Regions from separate parts of the Streptococcus sp. HMSC065E03 genome, predicted to be linked through region 1. Evidence: predicted binding sites of a transcription regulator. Region 1 holds the regulator's gene; the other holds the start of a gene.
What was found. Region 1 encodes NrdR, which represses ribonucleotide reductase genes. Its sites were predicted from a motif close to ACACNATATATNGTGT; they were not measured.

Region 1 (12,580 bases):
ATCTTCAACCTCTGAAAAAGAGGAATCGATCAAATAGCGCTCCGGTCTAACAGGTCCTTCTAAATAGCCTAATATCTGACCTTGGCACTCTACTACAAGAAATGTCGTTTGAATCTTTTCGATGTGATCTTTTAAAATCTCACGCGCAATCGCTTCTTCTTCTGAGAAATTTTCAAGCTCAATGCGCTCGATGGCATCCAAATCCTGCAGCTCTGCCTGTCTAATGTGAATCTTTTCTTTCATCATTTACCCCTTCTATCGTTCCCAAACCATATGGACACCTCGATCAGACTCAGCTTCATCTCGAAATCCTTGCTGGGAAAAATAAGATAGTAAGTCTTCTGGGCAATCGATCCAAATGGCTTCCTTTTCCTTTTGAACAGCTAGATCCTTTAAAGCAGCGATCAAAATAGAACCATAGCCTTGACCTTGAAAGGCTGGTCTCACTGCTAGTCGCAATACAATTAGGTCTCCTTTTAAAGGCTGGTCTTCTGTCGCCAACAAGTAAGCCACAGCATCCCCCGCCTGCTCTGCAAGCAAAGAAATGGCTTCCTTCGAACCTAGCGCTTCCTCAAGAGTGGCCTTGTGCTTCTTTTCTTCATTGTCATGAAGTTCTTCTTCTAGCAACAGCAACTGTTCTTGATCAGCTGGGGTGATTGATCGAATCATCATCCTGCTTTCCTCATCTCATACTCCTTCAGTGGACAGATAAATTTAAGTCTGGAACCAATCGATTCCAGACTCAATCATCTCTTATTGTACACTATGTGTCAAACTAGATAATAAACGCTCAAATGAGTATTCATAGGTTTGAATATCTCCTGCTCCCATAAAGACATAGACCGCATTTTCATGGTCAAGAAGAGGAGAAACATTCTCAGCTGTAATAATCGCTGAACGTTTGACAATTTTTGCTTCCAAATCTTCAACTTTCACATCGCCGTGATCGACTTCCCGTGCAGAACCATAGATCTGTGCCAAGTAAACAGCATCTGCTTGATTCAAGGCTTCAGCAAATTCATCCAACAAGGCAATGGTCCGTGTAAAGGTATGTGGTTGGAAAATGGCCACAATCTCTTTGCTTGGGTATTTTTGACGGGCCGCATCCAAAGTTGCAATAATTTCCGTTGGATGGTGCGCAAAGTCATCGATGATCACTGTTCCATTGACTACTTTTTCAGTAAAGCGACGTTTCACGCCAGCAAAGGTCTTCAAATGCTCGCGGACTAAATCTAAGTCAAATCCTGCAATGTAAAGCAAACCAATGACTGCTGTAGCATTCATGATATTGTGGCGACCAAAAGTTGGGATATGAAATTGCCCCAAATCTTCTCCACGGAAATGAACGTTGAAGGTTGAACCAGTCGTTGAACGAAGCAAGTTGCTTGCCACAAAATCGTTCGTCTCCTTATCAAAACCATAGTAATAAATTGGTGCTGATGAGGTAATCCGACGCAATTCTTTGTCTTCTCCGTAGATGAAGAGGCCTTTGCTGATTTGTTTGGCATAATCGTTAAAGGCATTAAAGACATCTTCCAAGCTCGTGAAATAGTCTGGATGGTCAAAGTCAATATTGGTGATGATGCTGTATTCAGGATGGTAAGGCATAAAGTGGCGTTCATACTCATCTGATTCAAAGACAAAGTATTTGGCTGCTGCAGAGCCACGACCTGTCCCGTCACCAATCAAATAACTGGTATCAGTGATATTTGATAAGACGTGAGAAAGCATCCCTGTTGTTGAGGTTTTTCCGTGTGCTCCGGCAACCCCCATGCTGACGAAGTCACGCATAAATTCACCAAGGAATTCATGGTAGCGTTTATAGGTTAGGCCATGCTCATCTGCATAAGCGATTTCCACATTGTTATCTGGACGGAAAGCATTCCCAGCAATGAGGATCTTGTCGCCTTCCAAATTTTTAACATCAAATGGATAAATTTGAATTCCTGCTTGTTCCAAGCCACGTTGCGTAAAGTAATACTTCTCAACATCTGACCCTTGAACCGTATGTCCCATTTGGTGAAGCATGAGGGCTAAAGCACTCATTCCTGCTCCTTTAATTCCAATAAAATGGTATGTATTAGACATGTTTTCTCCTTATTCTTGATCTAGATGGGTTAAATCCAATTCTTGTTTGATTGGCTGTGGTTTCAACTTGTGCTGATCTTTATTGTATATTTGGCTAGTCTTTAAGAAATCATAATTGTTTTTCTTTTCAGTCGGTTCTGCCACTTCTGGTTCTCCTGCAGATTCGAACTCTGCAAGGATCAACTGATCTTGTCGTAATCGTTTGCTATATTTCAATAATTCACCCGGATTTTCCTTTTGGAAGGGAGCCGTTGGCTGACCAGGTTTTCGTTCAGAAATAAATGATTTTTTCCGTTTACTTGTAGTAGCTGCTGGATCCGTTGTCAGATAGGGAGCTGTGCGTTTCTTTTTCAGATCTTCACGAGCGCGCTCTCTCGCTTCCTCTGCATAACGATTGGCTGGGCTTTTTTTATCAATCGGCTCTTTAAAATCAGGTTTTCTTACTGGCCGTCTTTTCGGTAGGGGCTCTTCTAATGGTTGGTGGTAAGGATGCTTAGGTTTGGTATTTTCAGCAATCGGTTGCCATTCCAAATAATTTTTATCCACATAGTCGCCTGTAATGTTACTAATCAAGTCTGTTTCATCATACAGGTTCATGTGGGGCATCTCTGTTAACATCAACTCATTATCCCCTACTTGAGGAAAATATTTTTCTGTCATGCTTTCTTCCTTTCGACACTCCATTAATTATAAACTATTCACAGAATTTTTCAAGCTATTCTGACTGAATTCCAAGAATCTCACGAATTTCCTCAACCGATAAACTAGATCGTGTTTCCGTTCCGTCTAAAATCGTTGAGACCAAGTGTCTTTTGGAAGCTTGTAGTTCTTGGATTTTTTCTTCGATCGTACCACGAGTAATCATGCGGTAAACTTCAACATTTTGTTCCTGTCCCATTCGATGGGCACGTCCAATAGCCTGGTCTTCCACTGCAGGATTCCACCACAAATCGACTAAGATGACCGTATCGGCACCAGTGAGGTTCAATCCAACCCCTCCAGCCTTCAGAGAAATGAGAAAAGCATGGCGCTCACCTGCATTAAAAGCATTGGTCATTTCTTGTCGATCTTTAGCGGGAGTAGAACCTGTGATTTTAAAGGAGGTCATGCCAAGCTGGTCAATTTCCTGCTCTAGGATATCCAGCATGCCTCTAAATTGAGAGAAGATCAAAACCCGGTGTTCGCCATCCTTGATTTGACCCAAAAGATCTCGAAGGCTCTCTAATTTCCCACTATCTCCCTGATAATCTTCCATAAAGAGGGCGGGGGTATCACAGATTTGACGAAGGCGCATAAGACCTGAGAGAATTTCAACCTTGCTCCGATTTAGTTCCTCTTCACTAGAGGTTCGAACTCGATCTTGAATTTGTTTTAATTGAGCCAAATAGATCGTTTTTTGACTTTCATCCAACTCATTGTGGTAGGTTGTTTCAATTAAGTCCGGTAATTCTTGGAGCACTTCATCTTTTTTCCGTCTCATGACGAAAGGTTTGACAAAACGCGCAATGGTCTCAGGACTCAATTTTTGAAATTCTTTTTTAGCCGGGAAGAGCCCTGGAAGGACTATTTGGAAAATGGACCAGAGTTCACCCACATGATTTTCAATCGGTGTCCCAGATAGGGCAAACACATGCGGAACCTCAAAGCCACGTAAGTGTTGGGCAATCTTGGTTTGGGCATTTTTCATGACCTGGGCTTCATCTAGAATCAAGTACTCATACTGATTCTTCTGGTATTCCTCCACATCTTGACGGAAAGAAGCGTAACTAGTGATAACCACCTGTGGATTGGTTGCAATGAGTTCATCTCGGTGCTGCTTGAGACCGTAGACGACTGCCACTTCCATCTGAGGAGCGAATTTTGAAAATTCTTGTTTCCAATTGTAGATGAGACTAGATGGAGCGAGAATCAAGATTTTAGTTTCTTTTTTTGCAACACTGGTCAAAAATGAAATAGTCTGCAGGGTTTTCCCAAGCCCCATATCATCCGCTAAAATACCACCAAAACCATAATGATTTAGCATGGAGAACCATTTAACCCCTGTTTCTTGGTAATCCCTCAGGGTCGCTTGGATTGTCATCTGAGGAAGTTGGAAGTCTTCTGGATGAGTCAGATCATGAGCTAAATTTCGAAATTCTTCTGAAAAATGAACATTGTCTTGATCTGCCAACAAATCAGATAGCTGATAAGCAGCAATCCGGCGGGCTTGTAGTTTCCCACCCTTGCTCATTTTCGCTCGCAGATCTGCTAAGGCTCGACTAATCTTCTTAGTTTCTTCATCAAAGACAAGAACTTTCCCTGTATGGCTGACAAAATAGTCTTTTTGCCCTACTAGAGCTTTGAGGACCTGGTCCACTTCGGCTGGATCCACACTTTCAAAGTCAAAACCGATCTCCAGTAGACTGCCATTGGTTTTAACATCAATTTTTGGACGCTCCACTTGATAAAGATCTAAAAGGCTATCAGAGAGGGTAACCTCTCCTAAGGCTTCAAAAGTCGGGATCTGTTGGTGAAAGAATGGATAGATTTGCTCACTTGATAAAGGACTTCTTTGGGAAGAAAAATCATCCGTAAAACCTGCTGCTAGCATGGTTGAAAAGACTTCTTGCTCCTTATCGAAATCACTAGAATAAGGAAGATTGAGAAGTTCCTCACGCGTGGTCACCACACGATCCTGGTATTGAAAGACAACATCCAGTAATACAGTCTGATCCTGTGCTAGATCAAAATGAAATTCCGGAGTGAAATCGTGGATTAAAAAGCTGGTCGGTGCTGTTATTTGTCCCAGTTTTTTGAACTCTTTTAAACTATAGGAAAGCTTTGTTTGGTCCGTTGGATCAAAATGCAGGCGTTTTTTGCGATCCTGATCCATTGGTAAGTCTTGAATCGCCTTCCATAGGGTTCGCTGTTGGGGCGTCAGGTGATAGAAGACACCATTTCGAAACAGGTAAACAGCCGACTCGACAACCTTCACTTGTGGCTCCGTAATGATCAATTCGTAAAAATCACCATGGTCTTCCACCTGAAAATGAAAGAGATCTTCCTCCCCATGGACATCCTGAAAATAGACTTCAGAAAAATCATACAAGCTGTATTGCAAGAGGAAAGAATCCAAATTCATCAGTAATTCTACAGCTTCTTCAAAGAGAGTCGGTGGAAAATAAAGATGGCGCCCAGCATTGGGAAAGAAATCTTGCTCTTTCGAGCCACTATCTGTGACCAAGCCTTGTAGGAAATTGATCACATCCTGACTAGGCCCATCAAATTCTAAATAAGAAATGGGTTCATAGTAACTTTTGCCAATTGCAAAGTGGCCTTCTTTTTGAAGGGTCTGCAAAAAAGCTAGCACATCTCTGATCACATAAGAACGCTCGTCTGGCAAGCGACGAATGCGAAGGGTCCACAAGAATTGACCAGAGTATTCATCCTCCTGCCCGACTGCTGATAAGACATAACGTGTTGCTTTCTTTTCGATTTTTGGAAGAACCTGGTCTAAAAACAAACTTCCAAAAGAGACCTTCTCCTGCGTTTCTTCAGTCGCCGTGGCGTCTTCTTCAAGACTTGCAAGAGCTGCTTTCCCACTGTCATCATTCTTCAAAAAAGCTTCCACAGCTGCCAGATGCGTACAGAATTTTTTCTTTTGAAAGAAAGCACAGCTACAAAAAACGGCATCGTCGTCCAAACTGTACCGCAAGCTTTCTTCTTCCACCCGAAAATACAGGTATTTTTCTTTTACTTCCTGAAGGGAAACTTTCCCAGCTTCATAGAGAAGGCTCCCTTGTGAACGAACCTTCCCAGGAATTAATTTTGCCATGTTTACCACCTTAGATTAATCCCTTTATTATACCATATTTAAGATAAAATTAGAAAAGATAATTTTACTATTAAAAGGATTTTAACTTACTTTTAGAAAAAACTGAGACAGTCTTGTCCCAGATTTTCACCTGATTTCGTAATAGAGTTACCTCAATCAGCTATCCATGATTTTTCTCTTTTAACCGTCTGAGCGAACAATAGACAGAATAGCTAAATAGAGAGGAGAAAGATCCCGATAGCCCACAAAAAATACGACCTATTTTTTAATAAAATCCCCAACAATAGGATCAAGAGCTCCAAGCTTACGATCGAACCGAGAAACAAGAGATACAGATAGATTTTAAATAATAAGTACACAAACCTAAAGCTCTCATGATCTTCATGAGTTTACTCTACTCATCCTTAAAAAAAGCATAAGGAATAAAGAATATCCGGACCATGATACTACGCATCTGACTATCCTCCACTTCATTTTACCAGCTTATTAAAAAAAGCAACGCTTATGCGCTACTTTTAGTTGTTTTCATAGTTGGAAGAATGAGCGTTTTATCATTTGAAATATCCTTCTCCACTTTGATCCATTTGTCTCGTATTCCCTACTTCCGTTTTCGCGCAATCAAATGGATTGGAGTTCCTTCAAAAACAAAGGCCTTGCGAATTTGGTTCTCCAAGAAACGGAGGTATGAGAAGTGCATCAGTTCTTCTTCGTTAACAAAGACCACAAAAGTTGGCGGCTTGGTTGCCACTTGTGTCGCATAGAAGATCTTGAGACGTTTTCCTTTGTCGGTCGGCGTTGGATTAATGGCAATGGCATCCATAATCACATCGTTCAAGACAGCTGAAGGAATCCGTGTATTTTGACTCTCACTGATCTGTTTAATCATCTCTGGCAACTTGTGCAAGCGTTGTTTGGTTAAGGCAGAGACAAAAACAATCGGCGCATAAGAAAGGTATTGGAATTGATCGCGAATGTCATCTTCCCACTGCTTCATGGTATGGTTGTCTTTTTCAATGGTATCCCATTTGTTGACAACAATGATCATACCTTTACCAGCTTCATGAGCAAAGCCAGCGATCCGTTTGTCATACTCCCGAATCCCTTCTTCGGCATTGATAACCATCAAAACCACATCTGAGCGGTCGATGGCACGCATGGCACGCATGACAGAATATTTCTCAGTGTTTTCATAGATTTTACCAGATTTGCGCATACCAGCTGTATCGATCATGGTAAATTCTTGGCCATCTGCATCGGTAAAATGGGTATCGATGGCATCCCGTGTGGTTCCAGCAACAGGGCTTGCGATGACCCGGTCTTCTCCTAGGATCGCATTGATCAAGCTTGACTTCCCAACATTTGGGCGACCAATCAAGCTAAATTTGATGATATCTGGATTTTCTTCTTCTGTGTCATTCGGAAGATTTTCGATGATGGCATCGAGCACATCCCCAGTTCCGATCCCGTGGACAGAGGATACCGGTAGTGGCTCACCCAGTCCCAAGGCATAAAAGTCATAGATATCATTGCGCATCTCTGGGTTATCCACCTTGTTGACAGCCAGGATCACTGGTTTATGGGTCTTATACAAGATACGGGTGACATATTCATCGGCATCGGTGATCCCTTCTTTTCCAGAAACAACAAAGACAATGACATCTGCTTCGTCCATGGCAATTTCTGCCTGATGCTTGATTTGCTCCATAAATGGGGCATCTACGTCATCAATTCCCCCTGTATCAATGATACTAAATTTTCGATTCAACCACTCAGCTGTTGCATAAATGCGGTCACGAGTGACTCCTTCAACATCCTCAACGATGGAGATCCGCTCACCGGCAATCCGGTTAAAGAGCGTAGATTTTCCAACATTGGGACGGCCTACAATCGCAATAGTTGGTAGGGCCATGATTTCCTCTTTTCTAAAGATAGGCGAGACCTCGTTTCAAGAAGGCCCCTCTTCATTTCTATAATAGTTTGTGTTTTTCCAGTAGATGTTTGGTCGCTTCTTCTTCCGGTTTCCCAAACTGAGCTGCAAGTCGCTCGCTCCAGCTATCTGTCGCACGCGCTCCCGCATAATCTGCCTGTACCTTGTCATAATCTGTCACAACTGATAGGTCTTGCTCTTGGTATTCTTCTTCAAAAGCAATATGTTCCAAAGGCAAGCGCGGTTTCACAGCATGTTGTTGATTTGGCACTCCGAGAGCAATTCCAAAAACAGGGTAGGTATAGTCCGGTAGACGGAAGAGTTCTGCGACTTCTTCTGAACAATAGCGCAACATACCGATTATCACTCCACCATAGCCGAGACTTTCAGCTGCTAATAGCGTATTTTGAGCTGCCAGAGCCGCATCCACTGAAGTGATCAGTAAATTTTCAACCCCTTCAGGATGGAAGTCCTTCTCATGAAGTTTGACAGCTTTTTCAGCTCGGTTTAAATCCCCTACAAAGAGAAGAAATACAGACGATTGGCGAATGGCCTCTTGGCGAAGCAATTGGTAAAGAGCCTCTTTCTTCTCTCTACTTTTTACGACAACCACAGAATAAGACTGAAAGTTTTTCCAACTTGAAGCCATTTGACCTGCTGATAAGATTTCCTTAAGATCGGCTTCTTTAATCGGTTCTTCCTTAAAGCGACGAACAGAAAAATGAGACTGCATTAAACGGATAGTATCATTCATCGACGATTTACTCCTTCTAAATGGATTTCCTTAGCTAAAAATTTCACACGCTCCATAACGCGTTTAGCCTGCCAGGTTTCATCACCATTGCGTGACGTTGCAAAATGGCGTTCCAACTCTTCAAAATTAAAATTGGAGGTGAAGAAGGTTGGAAGATTTTCCTGCATCCGGTGTTGCAAGATCACCTGCAAGATTTCATCTCGCACCCAGGCTGACATCTGCTCCGCCCCAATATCATCGAGAATTAAAATTTCGGCTTTTTTCACCTGGTCGACGGTTTCTTTGACCAAGCCTGAACTGATGGCATTTTTTACATCGATAGCAAAACTTGGGAAATGAAGTAGGGTAGTAGAGGCCTGACGTTTTTCGGATAAATCATGAGCCAAGGCTGCCATCATGTAGCTCTTTCCTACTCCAAAATCACCATAGAGGTAGATCCCCTTTTGATATTCCGGATAGTTGGCTACAAAATTGGCTAATTCTTCAAAGGCCTCAAATCGTCCCTTATCATCGAGCTCTACCTTGGCTAGACTGGCTTCTTTTAAGGTTGAAGGGAGATTGATCAAGTTAAGACGTTGGTTGATCGCAGCCCGTTTTTGGGCTTCGATTAACTCTGGTGTCTCCTCATAGGCCACATCTGCATAACCTTCATTCATGGTTAGGATCGGTTTATAGCCTTTGGCAATATAATCCGGATCAGCAAGCAAAAAACGGTTTCGCTCACTAATGTATTGATTAAATTTTGAAATACTCCGTCGAATTTCTTGCTCAGACAAAGACTGAGCTTGGATAAAGGCAGCGACTTCTTGGTCTGCTAAAATCTGTGCCACCAAATCCTCATAGTTAAATTGACGCGCACGGTTCATGTGAGACATGGTTTGACCTACACTTTCCATCTACTCACCTCCTTGATTCAGTTTTTCTAATAGGCGTTGTTTCTCTTTAGCAAGATCCACCTTTTCTGCTTGACTGGTTTGATTTTGATAGTTTGGTTGGCTCCACTTGGGAACATTGCTGTTCTTGCCCTTAGCTGATGTAGGACTCGTCCCCTTGTTTCCTTGAGCTTTAGCTTGTTCCTGGCGTTCTCGAACTTTTAAAACTGCCAGTTCTGCACTGTTGACGCCTTGATAAGAAAAATCATTTCCCACCTTCAAAGCATACTTTTCATTGAGATTAGCAGACTGGGTCTTGTTAAAGGTCAACAACAAGATAATATTGATCACCTCGTCTAGTAAGCCTAGATCAGCTAACTTGGATAATGTCTTGCGTTCGCTCTGCGTAATGGTCGCATTGCGCGCCTTCTTAATCTCCGCTAGAAATTGTAGGCTGGATTTTGCCTTCGCTTCCCTCAGAATGGTTTCTTCCTGACGGCTATAGGACATGCGGGGGTGCTCCTGGCTCGCCTGAGCCAACTTTTGCTTCATTCTCTTTGGAGAGACAATCCGGTCTACAGCCGTTTCTTTTGCTAGGAGATAGGTTTCATACCAGGTCCATTGTTGTTCTTCTGCGAGGGCAAAGAGGGCTAAAGTCGCTTCTCCTTCATCCGCAAAACGAAGTCCATCACGCCCCATCATTCGCTTAAACATCTCCATATCAAACTGCTGTTTCTTACTTGGAAGAACGGTCGCCTCACCAGCATCTAGTCCAAAGACTTGAGAGAAGGAAACTTGCCGTCTAGTTCCTAAAGAGCGTGCTGGGATCAGATCCTCAACAGCCTTTTCCCCAATCTTTTTTTCAAGCAAGCGTTTAAAAACAGCATTTGAAAAAAATTGTTCTGAGGCAAGAGGAGCATGTAATTGGATGGTGATCCCAACTTCTTCCTCATAGAGATCGATCAACCCCATGGCAATTAAACGATCAAAAGCGAGTAGCAACTGTGGAAATCCTATATTCAAGTGATTGAGGATTTGAGCCAGTAAATATTGTTTTTCACCCTGATCATAAGAGGCCAGCAGATAACGATAAACTGCTACCGTTTCCGTCTCCAAAATAGGCAGGTAATACTGCTCCAATGCAGCCCCTGCCGGCGGAAGAAGATTATTTTTTAAAAATGAGAAAGGCGTATTAGGCTTCATCTATTTTTCCTTTTTCTTCTTGGTTCCCTTCGTGATTTGTTTCAAGAGGGTCTCTAATTCACCGACATCCTTGAAACTCCGGTAAACACTTGCAAAACGGACATAGGTAATCTCATCTAGATCTGCTAACTCATCCATAACCAAAGAACCAATATACTCACTGTTAATTTCATTATCACTTTGGCTGCGAACCTTTTGCTCGATCCGGTTTACAATTTCTTCGATTTCGTCACTAGAAACCGGCCGTTTTTGAGCTGAGCGGATAATACCATTAAAGATTTTATCACGAGAAAATTGCTCGCGTGTCCCATCTTTTTTGACGACCACTAGGGTCCGCTCTTCCACTCGTTCGTAGGTAGTAAAGCGATAATGGCATTCTTCGCATTCCCTGCGACGACGGATGGTGTTCCCATCTTCAGCTTGTCGACTATCCACCACACTAGACTTACTTCCACCACATTTTGGACAACGCATTTGCTACCTCCTTAAACTGTTTTAACACTTCATTTTACCATAAATTGAATCGTAAAGAAAGCAGAAGAACAGGAGAATCCCCTATGCTTGCTCCTATTTGATCCATAAAAAAGAGTCGAAGGACGATTTGAATAAAATCGTTTTCCTTTCGACTCTCCGTTTATATTAAAGCGATAATTCAGCTTCTAAGCCATAGTGATCACTAACATGGGGTTTGTTTTGACCATCAAAAATGACATGTAGACGCTGGATGTCCCATTCTGGACTTGCAAAGACGTAATCAATTCGCAATGGAACTTGATTGTCTGTCCAGCCATCGATTCCAGGGCCTACAGTATAAGTCCCCTTTGTTTCTTTGGCTTCAATAAAGCTGTCTTGAAGCTTAAGGGAACTGGATAGAATCGTCTCATACCCTTCTTGACCAGCAGGATTATTGAAATCACCAGCTAGAATAAAGGGTTTGCTTACTTGGCTGAAGTAGTTCTCAATGCGTGGCCACTCAAATTGGAAACCTTTGTCCCACCAAGAAAGATGGACGCTGGCAACAGCAATCTCTTTGCCATCCACACTCGTATGGGCAACAGCCACTCGACGGGTATGGTAGTCCGTTGGATCATCCATATTGGATACCAAAATCTCATCCGCCTTCAAGGGTTGACGCGAAAGAACCGCTACACCCTCATTGAGGTGATCATAGCCAATATGGTTGTAAGCCCAAGTCCAATAATAGTGGAGCCCATGAGCAGCTAACTCTTCTACCAATACGCGAACAAAGTGATCTTTGTGAATGGCTACAGCTGATGGCAAAGCTTGATAATACTCATCTGTTTCGACTGCTTCTGAGGCCATTTCTTGATTGACCTCTTGGAAACAGATCACATCATATTGCGCTTCTAAAATTTGTTCCTTGAGGGTTTCAAATTTTTGCTGAGCATTCTCTTCCATCCAACTATGGGAATTTAATGTTAAAAATTTCATCCCCTGATTTCTCCTTCTCTCCAAATCAAGAAACGGCAAGAGGCCGGGTGCACTGCCCCAACCTCATTTTCTTTGCCGACGTCTCTTATAATTCTACTGTTGCAACTGGCGCATTTGCTGCCAATTTACCAGTATGTTCGACCTTAACGGATTTAATCGCATCTGCATTTGTGAAGACAACAATTGTTGAAGTTTCACGACCAGCTGCACGGATTGCATCAAGGTCTGCTTCTACCAAGAGGTCTCCAGCAGCCACTGTTTGACCTTCAGAAACTTTAACCTCAAATGGTTTTCCTTCAAGACTAACAGTATCTAGACCGATGTGAACCAAGACTTCCAAACCATTATCTGTTACCAAACCAAGGGCATGTTTGGTTGGGAAGACACTAGTAACTTTACCAGCAACTGGTGAAACGATGTGGCCATTTTCAGGCTCAACTGCAAATCCGTCTCCCATCATTTTTTGTGAG
Region 2 (12,580 bases), on a different contig from region 1:
ATCTCAGCTACGTTGGCCAATTTGTTGTTTCCAAGATAGTAGAGAGGTGTGAAGAAACCAGAGTAGAAGAGGAAGGTTTCAAGGAAAACGCTGGCGACTTTCTTTTCAAGAGGGGTCCCATTGAGATAGATTTCGTTGATGATTTCTGCCTTCTTTTGAAGGAAAGGATTGGTGTTGGTCCATTCGAAAATCTCTTCGATTTCTGACTTAGTATTCAAAGTAGAAAAGATAGAAGAGTATGACTTAGCATGGACAGATTCCATAAATTGGATGTTGTTAAAGACAGCTTCTTCATGGGGAGTACGAATATCCGCACGAAGAGCCTGAACACCTGTTTCAGATTGCATGGTATCTAGAAGGGTTAATCCCCCAAAGACTTTACCAACTAGGTCTTTTTCTTTATTAGACAACTTTCTCCAGTCATCCAAGTCGTTTGACAAAGGGATACGTGTATCCAACCAGAATTGCTCTGTCAGTTTTTCCCAGGTCGATTTATCGATGACATCTTCGATCGCATTCCAGTTAATGGCTTTGTAGTATGTTTCCATTTGCATCACTTTCTTTTTCTATTCATTCAATCGTTACTATTCTACCATAAATTGATAGAATACCGCACAAAAAGTCGGCGAACCGACTTTTGATAGCTATCTAGGATAGCGGATTAGATGACACAGCTTTCACATTGGTTGGCGCCAACTTCTCCACCATCATCTGTAAAGGTACGGACGTAGTAGATAGACTTGATACCCTTGTTAAAGGCGTAGTTCCGAAGGATAGACAAGTCACGAGTGGTTTGTTTGTTTTCCGTTTTCCATTCGTAAAGACCCTTTGGAATATCGCTGCGCATAAAGAGAGTCAGTGAAAGACCTTGGTCTACATGCTCAGTTGCAGCAGCATAGACATCGATGACTTTTCGCATATCCATGTCGTAGGCAGAAGTGTAGTAAGGAATCGTTTCCGTTGACAATCCTGCTGCAGGGTAGTAGATTTTACCGATTTTTTTCTCTTGGCGTTCTTCAATCCGTTGTGTAATTGGGTGGATAGAAGCAGATACGTCATTGATGTAGCTGATAGATCCATTTGGTGCCACAGCCAAGCGGTTTTGGTGGTAAAGACCATCTGCCTTGACTTTATCACGAAGTTCAGCCCAGTCTTCTGCACTAGGAATGAAAATGTCCTTAAAGAGTTCTTTGACGCGATCAGATTTTGGTACAAATTCTCCAGTCATGTACTTATCAAAGTATCTACCGTTGGCATAATCAGATTTTTCAAAATTGTGGAAGGTAACACCACGTTCGCGCGCAATGTTATTTGATTCTACGAGAGTCCAGTAGTTCATGAGCATGAAGTAGATACTTGTGAACTCAACAGACTCAGGTGATCCGTATTCAATCAATTGTTGCGCAAGGTAGCTGTGAAGTCCCATTGCTCCAAGTCCGAACGAATGCGCCAGTTTATTTCCGTGGTCAATGGTTGGAACGGCCACGATATGAGAACTATCGGTAACGAAGGTTAAAGCACGAACCATGGCACGAATCGAACGTCCAAAATCAGGTGAAGTCATCATGTTAACTACGTTGGTTGAACCAAGGTTACATGAGACGTCTGTTCCCATTTGGACAAATTCTTGGGCATCGTTGATCAAGCTTAGTTCTTGAACTTGGAGGATCTCTGAACACAAGTTACTCATGATGATTTTTCCATCAACTGGGTTGGCCCGGTTAGCAGTATCGATGTTGACTACATATGGATAGCCAGATTCTTGTTGCAATTTAGAAATTTCAGTTTCCAAATCACGTGCCTTAATTTTTGTCTTGCGGATGTTTGGATTAGCAACCAACTCATCGTATTTTTCAGTGATGTCGATGTAGTTGAATGGTACTCCGTATTCACGTTCCACAGAGTATGGGCTGAAGAGGTACATTTCTTCATTTTTACGAGCCAACTCGTAGAACTTGTCTGGCACGACGACCCCAAGTGAGAGAGTCTTCACCCGAACTTTTTCATCAGCATTTTCTTTCTTAGTTGAAAGGAAGGCGATGATGTCTGGGTGGAAGACGTTGAGGTAAACCACCCCAGCCCCTTGGCGTTGTCCCAATTGGTTAGAGTAAGAGAAGCTATCTTCGAAGAGTTTCATAACTGGAACCACTCCAGAAGCGGCTCCTTCATACCCTTTGATTGGTGCTCCAGCTTCACGAAGGTTGCTGAGGGAAATCCCAACCCCACCACCGATACGTGAAAGTTGAAGGGCAGAGTTGATGGAACGTCCGATCGCATTCATATCATCGGTTACTTGGATCAAGAAACATGAAACCAATTCTCCACGGCGGGCACGTCCAGCGTTTAAGAAAGAAGGAGTAGCTGGTTGGTAGCGTTGGTGGATAATTTCGTTTGCGATGTCTCGCGCGATAGCTTCATTTCCATCTGCAAAATAGAGAGCATTGAAGAAGACACGGTCTTCCATGCTTTCAAGATAGTATTCTCCATCATTTGTTTTCAAAGCGTATTGGTTATAGAATTTGTAGGCCGCCATGAAGGACTTGAATTGGAAGTTTTGGTCTTTGATAAATTGGGCCAATTCCTCTAAAAATTCAGGACGGTATTTCTCGATAAAAGCTCTCTCAATGTAATTGTGCTCGAGAAGGTACTGAATCTTGTCTGTAATCGAGTCAAAGGCTTTAGTATTTGGTACAACATTTTCTTTAAAGAATGCATCCAAAGCTTCTTTATCCTTATGAAGCATGATTTGGCCGTTTACTGGACGGTTGATTTCATTGTTAAGACGAAAATACGTCACATCTTCAAGAGATTTTAATCCCATAATAATCCTTTTCTAGTTCAAAAAAATGAAGAGGAGAAGTCCTCTCTTCCCAAGTAAAAAGTCTAGTGTTAGGTTGCTAACGCTAGACCCTATTTAAGCAAAATACTGTGTTTATTATGAAAGTTTCTTCAACTTAGCTGGTTGAAAACCAGAAAATACTTCATCCGGTGTTTGAATAACTGGAGCAGCATTGAAGCCAAGGTTCTTAACATGCTCTACAAATTCTGGCTGTTCGTCTAAGTTAATTTCGCGGTATTCCACATGATTGCTATCGAGGAATCGCTTGGTCATTTTGCATTGAACACAATTATTTTTTGAATAAATGGTTACCATTTCTTTTCCGTTCTCCTATCGAAATATAAATCTGTAAACAGTATAAACAAAATCCAGCAACTTGTCAACAAAATAAAACTAAATATTGTGCAAAGAGATGAAATGGAGTTTTCAAAGCACAATATATTGTGGTGAGTGAAAAGTGTGAAAATCGAAGAAATGGGATAGGAATAGGCTTTAAAGCATCTTTAATTAGTTATAATTTTTTGGTGAATCAATATCCTGTGGTTCAAGAGCTTCTTTTCATTGAAAGCGGAGGAAAATGTTACTTATAATATAGTAGAAAATTGAAAAGATATTTTCTCTGTTCTTCAGGTGCTTCTTAAAATGTATCTAAATTGGGATTTTTCGCAGTCTTTTTCTGTAAGTCAGTGATAAAAATCTTGAAAAAAATTTCAAAAGATGATATAATACCAAATTGTAAGGGTTATCAAAAGGTAACTCAAAAACTATTTTTAAAAAGGAGAGTCAAACTATGGCTTCTAAAGATTTCCACATCGTGGCAGAAACAGGTATCCACGCACGTCCAGCAACTTTGTTGGTTCAAACTGCTAGCAAATTTGCTTCAGATATTACTCTTGAATACAAAGGTAAATCAGTTAACTTGAAATCAATCATGGGTGTTATGAGCCTTGGTGTTGGTCAAGGAGCAGACGTTGTAATCTCTGCAGAAGGTGCTGACGCTGATGATGCTATCGCAGCTATCTCAGAAACAATGACTAAAGAAGGATTGGCTTAAAAATATGACAAAAATGCTAAAAGGAATTGCAGCATCTGACGGTGTTGCCGTTGCTAAGGCATATTTGCTCATTCAACCAGACTTATCATTTGAGACTGTTTCAGTCGAAGATACAAGTGCAGAAGAAGCTCGTTTGGATGCAGCTCTTGAAGCTTCACAAAACGAGCTTTCTCTTATTCGGGAGAATGCAGTAGCAAGCCTTGGTGAAGAAGCAGCGCAAGTTTTTGATGCGCATATGATGGTTCTTGCTGACCCTGAAATGATTGGTCAGATCAAAGAAACAATTCGTACGAAAAAAATCAATGCAGAAGCTGGCTTGAAAGAAGTCACTGACATGTTCATTGCGATCTTTGAAGGAATGGAAGACAATCCTTACATGCAAGAACGTGCAGCAGATATTCGTGACGTTACCAAACGTGTCCTTGCCAACTTGCTTGGTAAAAAATTGCCAAACCCTGCTTCTATTAATGAAGAAGCAATCGTGGTTGCACATGACTTGACTCCATCTGATACAGCACAGTTGAACAAAAAGTATGTAAAAGCTTTTGTTACGAATATCGGTGGACGTACCAGTCACTCAGCTATCATGGCTCGTACACTTGAAATTGCAGCTGTTCTTGGTACAAATAACATCACAGAACTTGTCAAAGATGGCGATGTTTTGGCTGTATCAGGGATCACTGGTGAAGTAGTGATCAACCCTACTGAAGAACAAATTGCAGAGTTCAAAGCAGCTGGTGAAGCTTATGCTAAACAAAAAGCTGAATGGGCTCTCCTTAAAGATGCGAAAACAGTGACTGCTGATGGAAAACACTTCGAGTTGGCTGCCAACATCGGTACACCTAAAGACGTTGAAGGTGTGAACGATAATGGAGCAGAAGCAGTTGGTCTTTACCGTACAGAATTCTTGTACATGGATTCTCAAGACTTCCCAACGGAAGATGACCAATACGAAGCTTACAAAGCTGTTCTTGAAGGTATGAACGGTAAACCTGTGGTTGTTCGTACAATGGATATCGGTGGGGATAAAGAACTTCCTTACTTCGACCTTCCTAAAGAAATGAACCCATTCTTAGGTTTCCGTGCTTTGCGTATCTCAATCTCTGAAACGGGTAACCAAATGTTCCGTACACAATTGCGTGCTTTGCTTCGTGCATCTGTTCACGGTAAATTGCGGATCATGTTCCCAATGGTTGCCTTGTTGACTGAGTTCCGTACTGCTAAAGGTATTCTTGAAGAAGAAAAAGCTAAATTGGTTGCTGAAGGTGTTGCCGTTGCAGACGATATCCAAGTAGGGATCATGATTGAAATCCCAGCTGCAGCTATGCTTGCGGATCAATTTGCTAAAGAAGTTGATTTCTTCTCAATTGGTACTAACGACTTAATCCAATACACAATGGCTGCTGACCGTATGAACGAGCAAGTTTCATACCTTTACCAACCATATAACCCATCTATCCTTCGTTTGATCAACAATGTGATCAAAGCGGCGCATGCTGAAGGCAAATGGGCTGGTATGTGTGGTGAAATGGCCGGTGACCAAACTGCTGTTCCACTTCTTGTCGGAATGGGCTTGGATGAGTTCTCTATGTCAGCGACATCTGTCCTTCGTACACGTAGCTTGATGAAGAAACTCGACACAGCTAAAATGCAAGAATACGCTAACCGTGCTCTTACTGAATGTTCAACAATGGAAGAAGTTCTTGAACTTTCAAAAGAATACGTGAACGTAGACTAAGAATTCAACAAGACTAAGACAAATCTGTCTTAGTCTTTTTTTACATTGTTCATAAAAATGTTCATTTTATTCGTAATAAACTAGTTAGTAATAAAAATAGTGATTTAAATGTTCGGTTTTTGTTTGATTTCCCTCGTATATATAGTATAATCGTAAGTAAGATAAGGAGGATGACCAAGGAAGGATCGAAAAGGTTCGGGAAAGAAAATGGAAAAACTTTTCCTGATAATTTTACATGATTTTACAGGAATCAACTTGAAAATTAAGTGATTTTATAGTAGAATAATATCAAATAGAAAACGCTTTCAAAAATAAAGAGGTGAGTATATGGATAGAAGCACAGACTTATGGACATTTGGAAGAGGGGATAATTTCCATCTTCAAGAGTACTTAGGAGCTCACAAGGAAACAAGGGGAGAACAAGAAGGCTTTACCTTCCGTGTTTGGGCTCCCAATGCTCAGGCGGTGGATCTGATTGGTGATTTCACTGATTGGGAAGCTCGTAAAATTCCAATGGTTCGTAATGAAGGAGGCGTCTGGGAAGTCTTCTGTTCCGATGCAAAAGAGGGAGATATATACAAGTATTTGGTGACTCGACAAAATGGCCATCAGGTGCAAAAAATCGATCCTCTAGCGTTATGGATGGAAAAGAGACCCAATACAGGTTCTATTATTAAGACGATTCCAGAGAAAAACTGGAAAGATGGTCTTTGGAGAGCACGCCGCAAAAAACTTGGTTTTAAGGAACGACCCGTTAATATTTACGAGGTTCATGCAGGATCGTGGAAACGTAATGAGGATCACAGTTCCTATACCTTCAAACAACTAAAAGAAGAATTAATTCCATATTTGGTGGAGATGAACTACACCCACGTGGAATTTATGCCAGTGATGGCCCATCCATTGGGCTTGAGTTGGGGCTATCAGCTCATGGGATATTTTGCACTCGAGCAGACTTATGGTAGTCCAGAAGAGTTTCAAGACTTCGTGGAAGAATGCCACCTCAACAATATCGGAGTGATCGTGGATTGGGTACCAGGACATTTCATTATCAATGATGATGCCTTGGCTTATTATGATGGAACACCAACCTTTGAATACCAGGATGAACATCGTGCCCATAACTACGGATGGGGAGCCTTGAACTTCGATTTAGGGAAGAATCAAGTCCAGTCATTCTTGATTTCTAGTTTGAAGTTTTGGATTGATACCTATCATTTAGATGGGATTCGGGTCGATGCTGTGAGCAATATGCTCTATCTTGACTACGATAGTGGTCCATGGACACCAAATATTGATGGTGGAAACCTCAACTACGAAGGCGTTCATTTCCTTAGACGTTTGAATGCGATTATCAAGAACGAACACCCAGATGTCATGATGATTGCAGAAGAAAGTTCTGCTGGTCAAAAGATCACGGGTCCTGAAGAAGAAGGTGGACTTGGCTTTGACTATAAATGGAATATGGGTTGGATGAATGATATCCTTCGATTCTATGAAGAAGATCCCGTCTACCGGAAATTTGACTTTAACCTGGTAACTTTTAGTTTCATGTATGCATTTTCTGAAAACTTCTTACTACCATTTTCACACGATGAAGTGGTGCATGGTAAGAAGAGTTTGATGCATAAGATGTGGGGAGATCGTTACAATCAATTTGCTGGACTCCGTAACCTCTTGACCTATCAGATTTGCCATCCAGGTAAGAAATTACTCTTTATGGGTTCAGAATTTGGTCAATTTTTGGAATGGAAGTCAGAAGAGCAACTGGAATGGGGCAATCTAGAGGATGAAATGAATGCTAAGATGCGTCGTTTCACTTCTCAGCTCAATCATTTCTACAAAGAACACAAGGAATTGTGGGAGATTGATGATAGCTTTGATGGCTTAGAGATTATTGATGCAGATAACCGGGATCAGAGCGTCTTGTCTATGGTTCGGAAAAATCGTAAAGGCGATCTTCTGGTGTGTGTTTTCAATATGGCACCAGTGGAACGCAAGGACTTTACGATTGGTGTGCCTGTATCAGCGGTCTATGAAGAAATTTGGAATACAGAATTAGAAGAATGGGGAGGTGTCTGGAAAGAGCACAATCCGACAGTTCAGTCTCAAGATGGACTGTGGAAGGATTATGAACAAACTTTGACCTTTACTTTGCCGGCTTTAGGGGCTAGTATTTGGAAGGTAAAACGCAAGGTGCGTAAGACAAAATCTAAAACATCAGATAAGAAATGACGATCGGTTGACTCTATGGGAGTCCAAGCTTTAAAAAGAGGAAGTAGTCAATGAAGAATGAAATGCTCGCTTTAATTCTTGCCGGTGGGCAAGGAACACGTCTTGGAAAATTAACCAAAAACATCGCAAAACCTGCGGTTCAATTTGGTGGGCGCTATCGGATTATCGATTTTGCGCTATCAAACTGCGCCAACTCAGGAATTCACAATGTTGGTGTGATTACACAGTACCAGCCACTTGCCCTTAACAGCCATATTGGGAATGGTTCCAGCTGGGGCTTGGATGGAATCAATACGGGTGTGTCTATTCTCCAACCTTATTCAGCTAGTGAAGGAAATCGTTGGTTTGAAGGAACTAGCCATGCCATCCTCCAAAACATCGACTATATCGACAGCATCAATCCGGAATATGTCTTGATATTATCTGGGGACCACATCTATAAGATGGATTACGATGATATGCTTCAAGCGCACAAGGATAATAATGCAAGCTTAACTGTTGCCGTCCTAGATGTACCTTTGAAGGAAGCAAGCCGTTTTGGAATCATGAATACAGATGCCAATAATCGGATTGTCGAATTTGAAGAAAAACCAGCTGAACCAAAATCTACCAAGGCTTCCATGGGGATTTACATCTTTGACTGGGCTCGTCTCCGCAATATGTTGGTTGCTGCTGAAAAGAGTGATATCGATATGTCAGACTTCGGTAAAAATGTCATTCCAACTTATCTAGAATCAGGCGAAAGTGTTTATGCTTATGAATTCAATGGTTATTGGAAAGACGTTGGTACGATTGAGTCTCTTTGGGAAGCCAATATGGAATATATCGATCCAAATAATGCCTTGGATAGTCGCGATCGTCACTGGAAAATCTATTCACGCAACCTCATTTCTCCACCGAACTTCTTTGGGGAACATGGCCACGTCGAAGATTCTCTTGTCGTCGACGGTTGTTCGGTAGACGGTACAGTCAAACACTCCATCTTATCAACAGAAGCTCAAGTTCGTGAAGGAGCAGTTGTCGAAGATGCTGTCGTGATGAGCAATGCCATTATCGGTAAAGGAGCTGTCGTGAAACGCGCGATTATCGGAGAAGGCGCAGTCATTGCAGAAGGTGTCGTGATTGATGGAACAGAGGAAGTACAAGTTGTCGGTTACAATGAAAAAGTGGGGGTAGCAACAGATGAAGATTGATAAATATTCAGCCATTTTAGGAAATACAGTTGGGTATCATGATATGTCCACTTTGACCAGCCATCGTCCGGTAGCATCCCTACCGTTTGATGGGAAATACCGCTTAATCGACTTCCCATTGTCTAGTCTTGCAAATGCTGGTATTCGTAGTGTTTTTGGGATTTTCCAACAAGAAAATATTAGTTCGGTCTTTGACCATATTCGTTCAGGTCGTGAGTGGGGCTTGTCTACTTTATTGAGCCACTATTACCTCGGAATCTATAATACTCCAGTTGAAAATACAACGGTAGGACCAGAATACTACCAACAATTATTAACCTATTTGAAACGGTCTGGTTCTAATCAAACAGTTGCTTTGAACTGTGATGTATTAATGAATATTGACCTCAATCAGATTTTCCACCTTCATAATACCATTGATCGTCCGATTACAGTGGTTTATAAAAAGTTGCATCTGCAAAACATTTCTGAAGTGAATGCTGTCTTGGAAATTGATGAAACAGACCATGTTACAGAGCAAAAACTTTTTGATGGTCAGAATCCTGATGAAGTCTACAATATGTCAACAGATGTCTTTATTGTAGATACTCCTTGGTTGATTGAAAAAATTGAAGAAGAAGCCAAGAAAGAATACCCACAAAAATTGCGCTATATCTTGCGTGATTTGGCGGTGGAATACAATGCTTTTGCCTTTGAATATACAGGTTACTTAGCCAATATTCATTCAGTTGAATCATACTACCATGCAAACTTGGATATGTTGGAAAACCAAAAATTCATGAAGCTCTTTTCACCAAACCAAAAGGTGTATACGAAAGTGAAGAATGAAGAACCAACGTATTATTCCAAGACTTCACATATTAAAACGTCTCAATTTGCTTCGGGTAGTATTGTAGAAGGAACCGTTGAACGTTCCATTGTTTCACGTCGGGTACGCCTTTATGAAGGTTCAGAAGTACGCAGTAGCCTTCTCTTCCCTGGTGTTGTGATTCATGAAAATGCAATCGTCGAACATGCCATTCTGGATAAGGGTGTTGAAGTGGCTGCTGGTGTGACGATTCGTGGGACAGAAGAAGCACCTGTCGTGGTTAAAAAAGGAACGATTGTTACAGAGGATATTGTCTAATGAAACTATTATTTGTTGCAGCTGAAGGAGCACCGTTTTCTAAAACAGGTGGTTTGGGAGACGTTATTGGCGCTCTTCCTAAATCCTTAGCGAAAAGTGGTCATGATGTGCGCGTGATCCTCCCTTACTATGATATGGTAGAGGCTAAGTTTGGAGATCAAATCGAAGATGTCTTGCATTTTGAGACCAAGGTTGGCTGGAGAAGTCAATATGTTGGTGTGAAACGCATTGTGCGCGATGGAGTCACCTTTTACTTTATTGATAACCAACATTATTTCTTTAGAGGTCATGTGTATGGTGACTTCGATGATGGCGAACGCTTTGCCTTCTTCCAGCTCGCGGCCTTAGAAACGATGGAACGAGTTGACTTCATTCCAGATGTTCTTCATGCCCATGATTACCATACGGCGATGATTCCTTTCTTGCTGAAGGAAAAATACCGTTGGATTCAAGCTTATCATGGAATTAAGACAGTATTGACCATCCATAATTTGGAATTCCAAGGTCAGTTCGACCCAGGAATGTTGTGGGATCTTTTCGGAGTTGGATTTGAACGCTATGCAGATGGAACACTTCGATGGAATGATTGCCTGAACTGGATGAAAGCCGGCATTCTATATGCTGACCGTGTGACAACTGTTTCTCCTAGCTATGCGCATGAGATTATGACTGCTGAATATGGTTGTGGCTTGGATCAGATCCTTCGGATGGAGTCTGGCAAGGTGACCGGAATTGTTAACGGGATTGATGCAGATCTGTATAATCCTGAAACGGATCCACTCTTGACGTATCACTTCAGTCTCTCAGATCTTTCAGGTAAAGCAGCTAGTAAACGAGCTCTTCAAGAACGTGTCGGTCTACCTGTTCGCGATGATGTTCCTTTGTTTGGGATCGTCTCTCGTTTGACACGTCAAAAAGGCTTTGACGTGGTGGTAGAAGAGTTGCATCAACTCTTGCAAAAGGATATTCAGATTGTCTTGCTCGGTACAGGAGATCCTGGATTTGAAAATGCCTTTGCTTGGTTTGGTCAAGCCTACCCAGATAAACTTTCAGCGAATATCACATTTGATGTCCAATTGGCCCAAGAAATCTATGCAGCGTCGGATGTCTTCTTGATGCCAAGCCGTTTTGAACCGTGTGGTCTTTCTCAAATGATGGCCATGCGTTATGGAACCCTTCCTTTAGTGCATGAAGTCGGCGGACTTCGAGATACGGTCCAACCGTATAATGCTGTTGATGGAAGTGGAACAGGCTTTAGTTTCAATAATTTGTCTGGCTATTGGTTTAACTGGGCAGTTGATGAAGCCTTGGCTGTCTACTACAATGACAAACAGGCTTGGTATGGTCTCCAAGAGCAAGCTATGACGCGTGACTTCTCATGGGATACGGCTAGTCAACGATACAATGATTTGTACCAATCCTTATAAATAGATCTATAATACAAACGCCTTTCGAGGCGTTTTTTGTGTTGCTTTCTTCCTATAAAGAAAACGGTTTATTTTTTTGAGTTTTAGAGCTTGCTAAAATAGAAGAAAAAAGATAAGATAGGTAAAGGTAAAAAATCACGGGAAGGTTCTTATTTCTGGAAAGGATCCCATCCTCTCTAAAAATAATCAGGTCCCTGCTCGAGGGTTAAATATTACTATATAGGAATTTTAGGATGAAAAAAGCGAAACAAACGTTTGAAAAAATGACCAAATATTCGATTCGGAAATTAACTGTCGGTGTTGGTCCGGTGGCCATTGGAGCCTTTTTATTAGGAGGAAGCTTGTTAGGAGCTCGTCCTGTCCAAGCTGATCAGATGACTCTACCTGCTCATGTTCACTTAGGATATGTGACAGAAGAAGAGCTGACTGCTGAAGAAAAAGCACAGGTGATTCATGCAATCCCTGAAGAGTATCAAAATGAAGATACTTTCTATCTCGTCTATAAGAAGAAGGAAGCAATTCAGTCGGTTCTTCCTCAAACAGGAAGTCAGGAAGTCGCCCTTTTTGGGCTAAGTCTAGCCACAGCTTCCTTTGCGGTCCTCTTACTCTCTAAAAAGCACCGGAAGAAGGTCATGGGCGTCCTTTTGATTGGAGCCATGGGACAAAGTCTTCTACTTCCAGTTGAAGTCGCAGCCCTACAAAATCAAGTTTTGCGCGCCTATAATCAGGATCTTGCGATCGCATCGAGCAAAGATCTTGCAAATGGCGTGATTCAAATTGACGGTTATGACTATATTGGTTATCTGCGCTACCCGTCAGTCCAAAAGACGAGCTTACGAGAGCCAAAGGCTATGCAGGAAACGAAACCTTCTGTAGAAGGAACGATCAAAACAAGTACAGGTATTCCACAAGTGGAAGCACAAGCTCGTGTGACCCCAGAAGTCTCTCCAGCCTTTCCTCAAGTTGAA

Region 2: the regulator NrdR is predicted to act here: its motif matches at 3,271-3,286, upstream of nrdH (glutaredoxin-like protein NrdH).

What each region holds. Positions count from the first base shown of each region.
Region 1 is NZ_KV818852.1:143,529-156,108, forward strand. It holds gene HMPREF3002_RS05385 (GNAT family N-acetyltransferase) at 1-243, opposite strand, end outside; gene HMPREF3002_RS05390 (GNAT family N-acetyltransferase) at 256-672, opposite strand; gene murC (UDP-N-acetylmuramate--L-alanine ligase) at 754-2,088, opposite strand; gene HMPREF3002_RS05400 (divisome accessory protein ZapJ) at 2,098-2,748, opposite strand; gene HMPREF3002_RS05405 (pilus expression-regulating Snf2 family helicase) at 2,804-5,902, opposite strand; gene der (ribosome biogenesis GTPase Der) at 6,501-7,811, opposite strand; gene HMPREF3002_RS05415 (nitroreductase family protein) at 7,870-8,583, opposite strand; gene dnaI (primosomal protein DnaI) at 8,580-9,479, opposite strand; gene HMPREF3002_RS05425 (replication initiation and membrane attachment family protein) at 9,480-10,658, opposite strand; gene nrdR (transcriptional regulator NrdR) at 10,659-11,132, opposite strand; gene HMPREF3002_RS05435 (endonuclease/exonuclease/phosphatase family protein) at 11,298-12,110, opposite strand; gene HMPREF3002_RS05440 (PTS transporter subunit IIBC) at 12,196-12,580, opposite strand, start outside.
Region 2 is NZ_KV818853.1:414,375-426,954, reverse strand. It holds gene nrdF (class 1b ribonucleoside-diphosphate reductase subunit beta) at 1-548, opposite strand, end outside; gene nrdE (class 1b ribonucleoside-diphosphate reductase subunit alpha) at 662-2,821, opposite strand; gene nrdH (glutaredoxin-like protein NrdH) at 2,936-3,154, opposite strand; gene HMPREF3002_RS08815 (phosphocarrier protein HPr) at 3,630-3,893, shown strand; gene ptsP (phosphoenolpyruvate--protein phosphotransferase) at 3,898-5,631, shown strand; gene glgB (1,4-alpha-glucan branching protein GlgB) at 5,959-7,866, shown strand; gene HMPREF3002_RS08800 (glucose-1-phosphate adenylyltransferase) at 7,917-9,059, shown strand; gene glgD (glucose-1-phosphate adenylyltransferase subunit GlgD) at 9,049-10,185, shown strand; gene glgA (glycogen synthase GlgA) at 10,185-11,612, shown strand; gene HMPREF3002_RS08785 (ZmpA/ZmpB/ZmpC family metallo-endopeptidase) at 11,846-12,580, shown strand, end outside.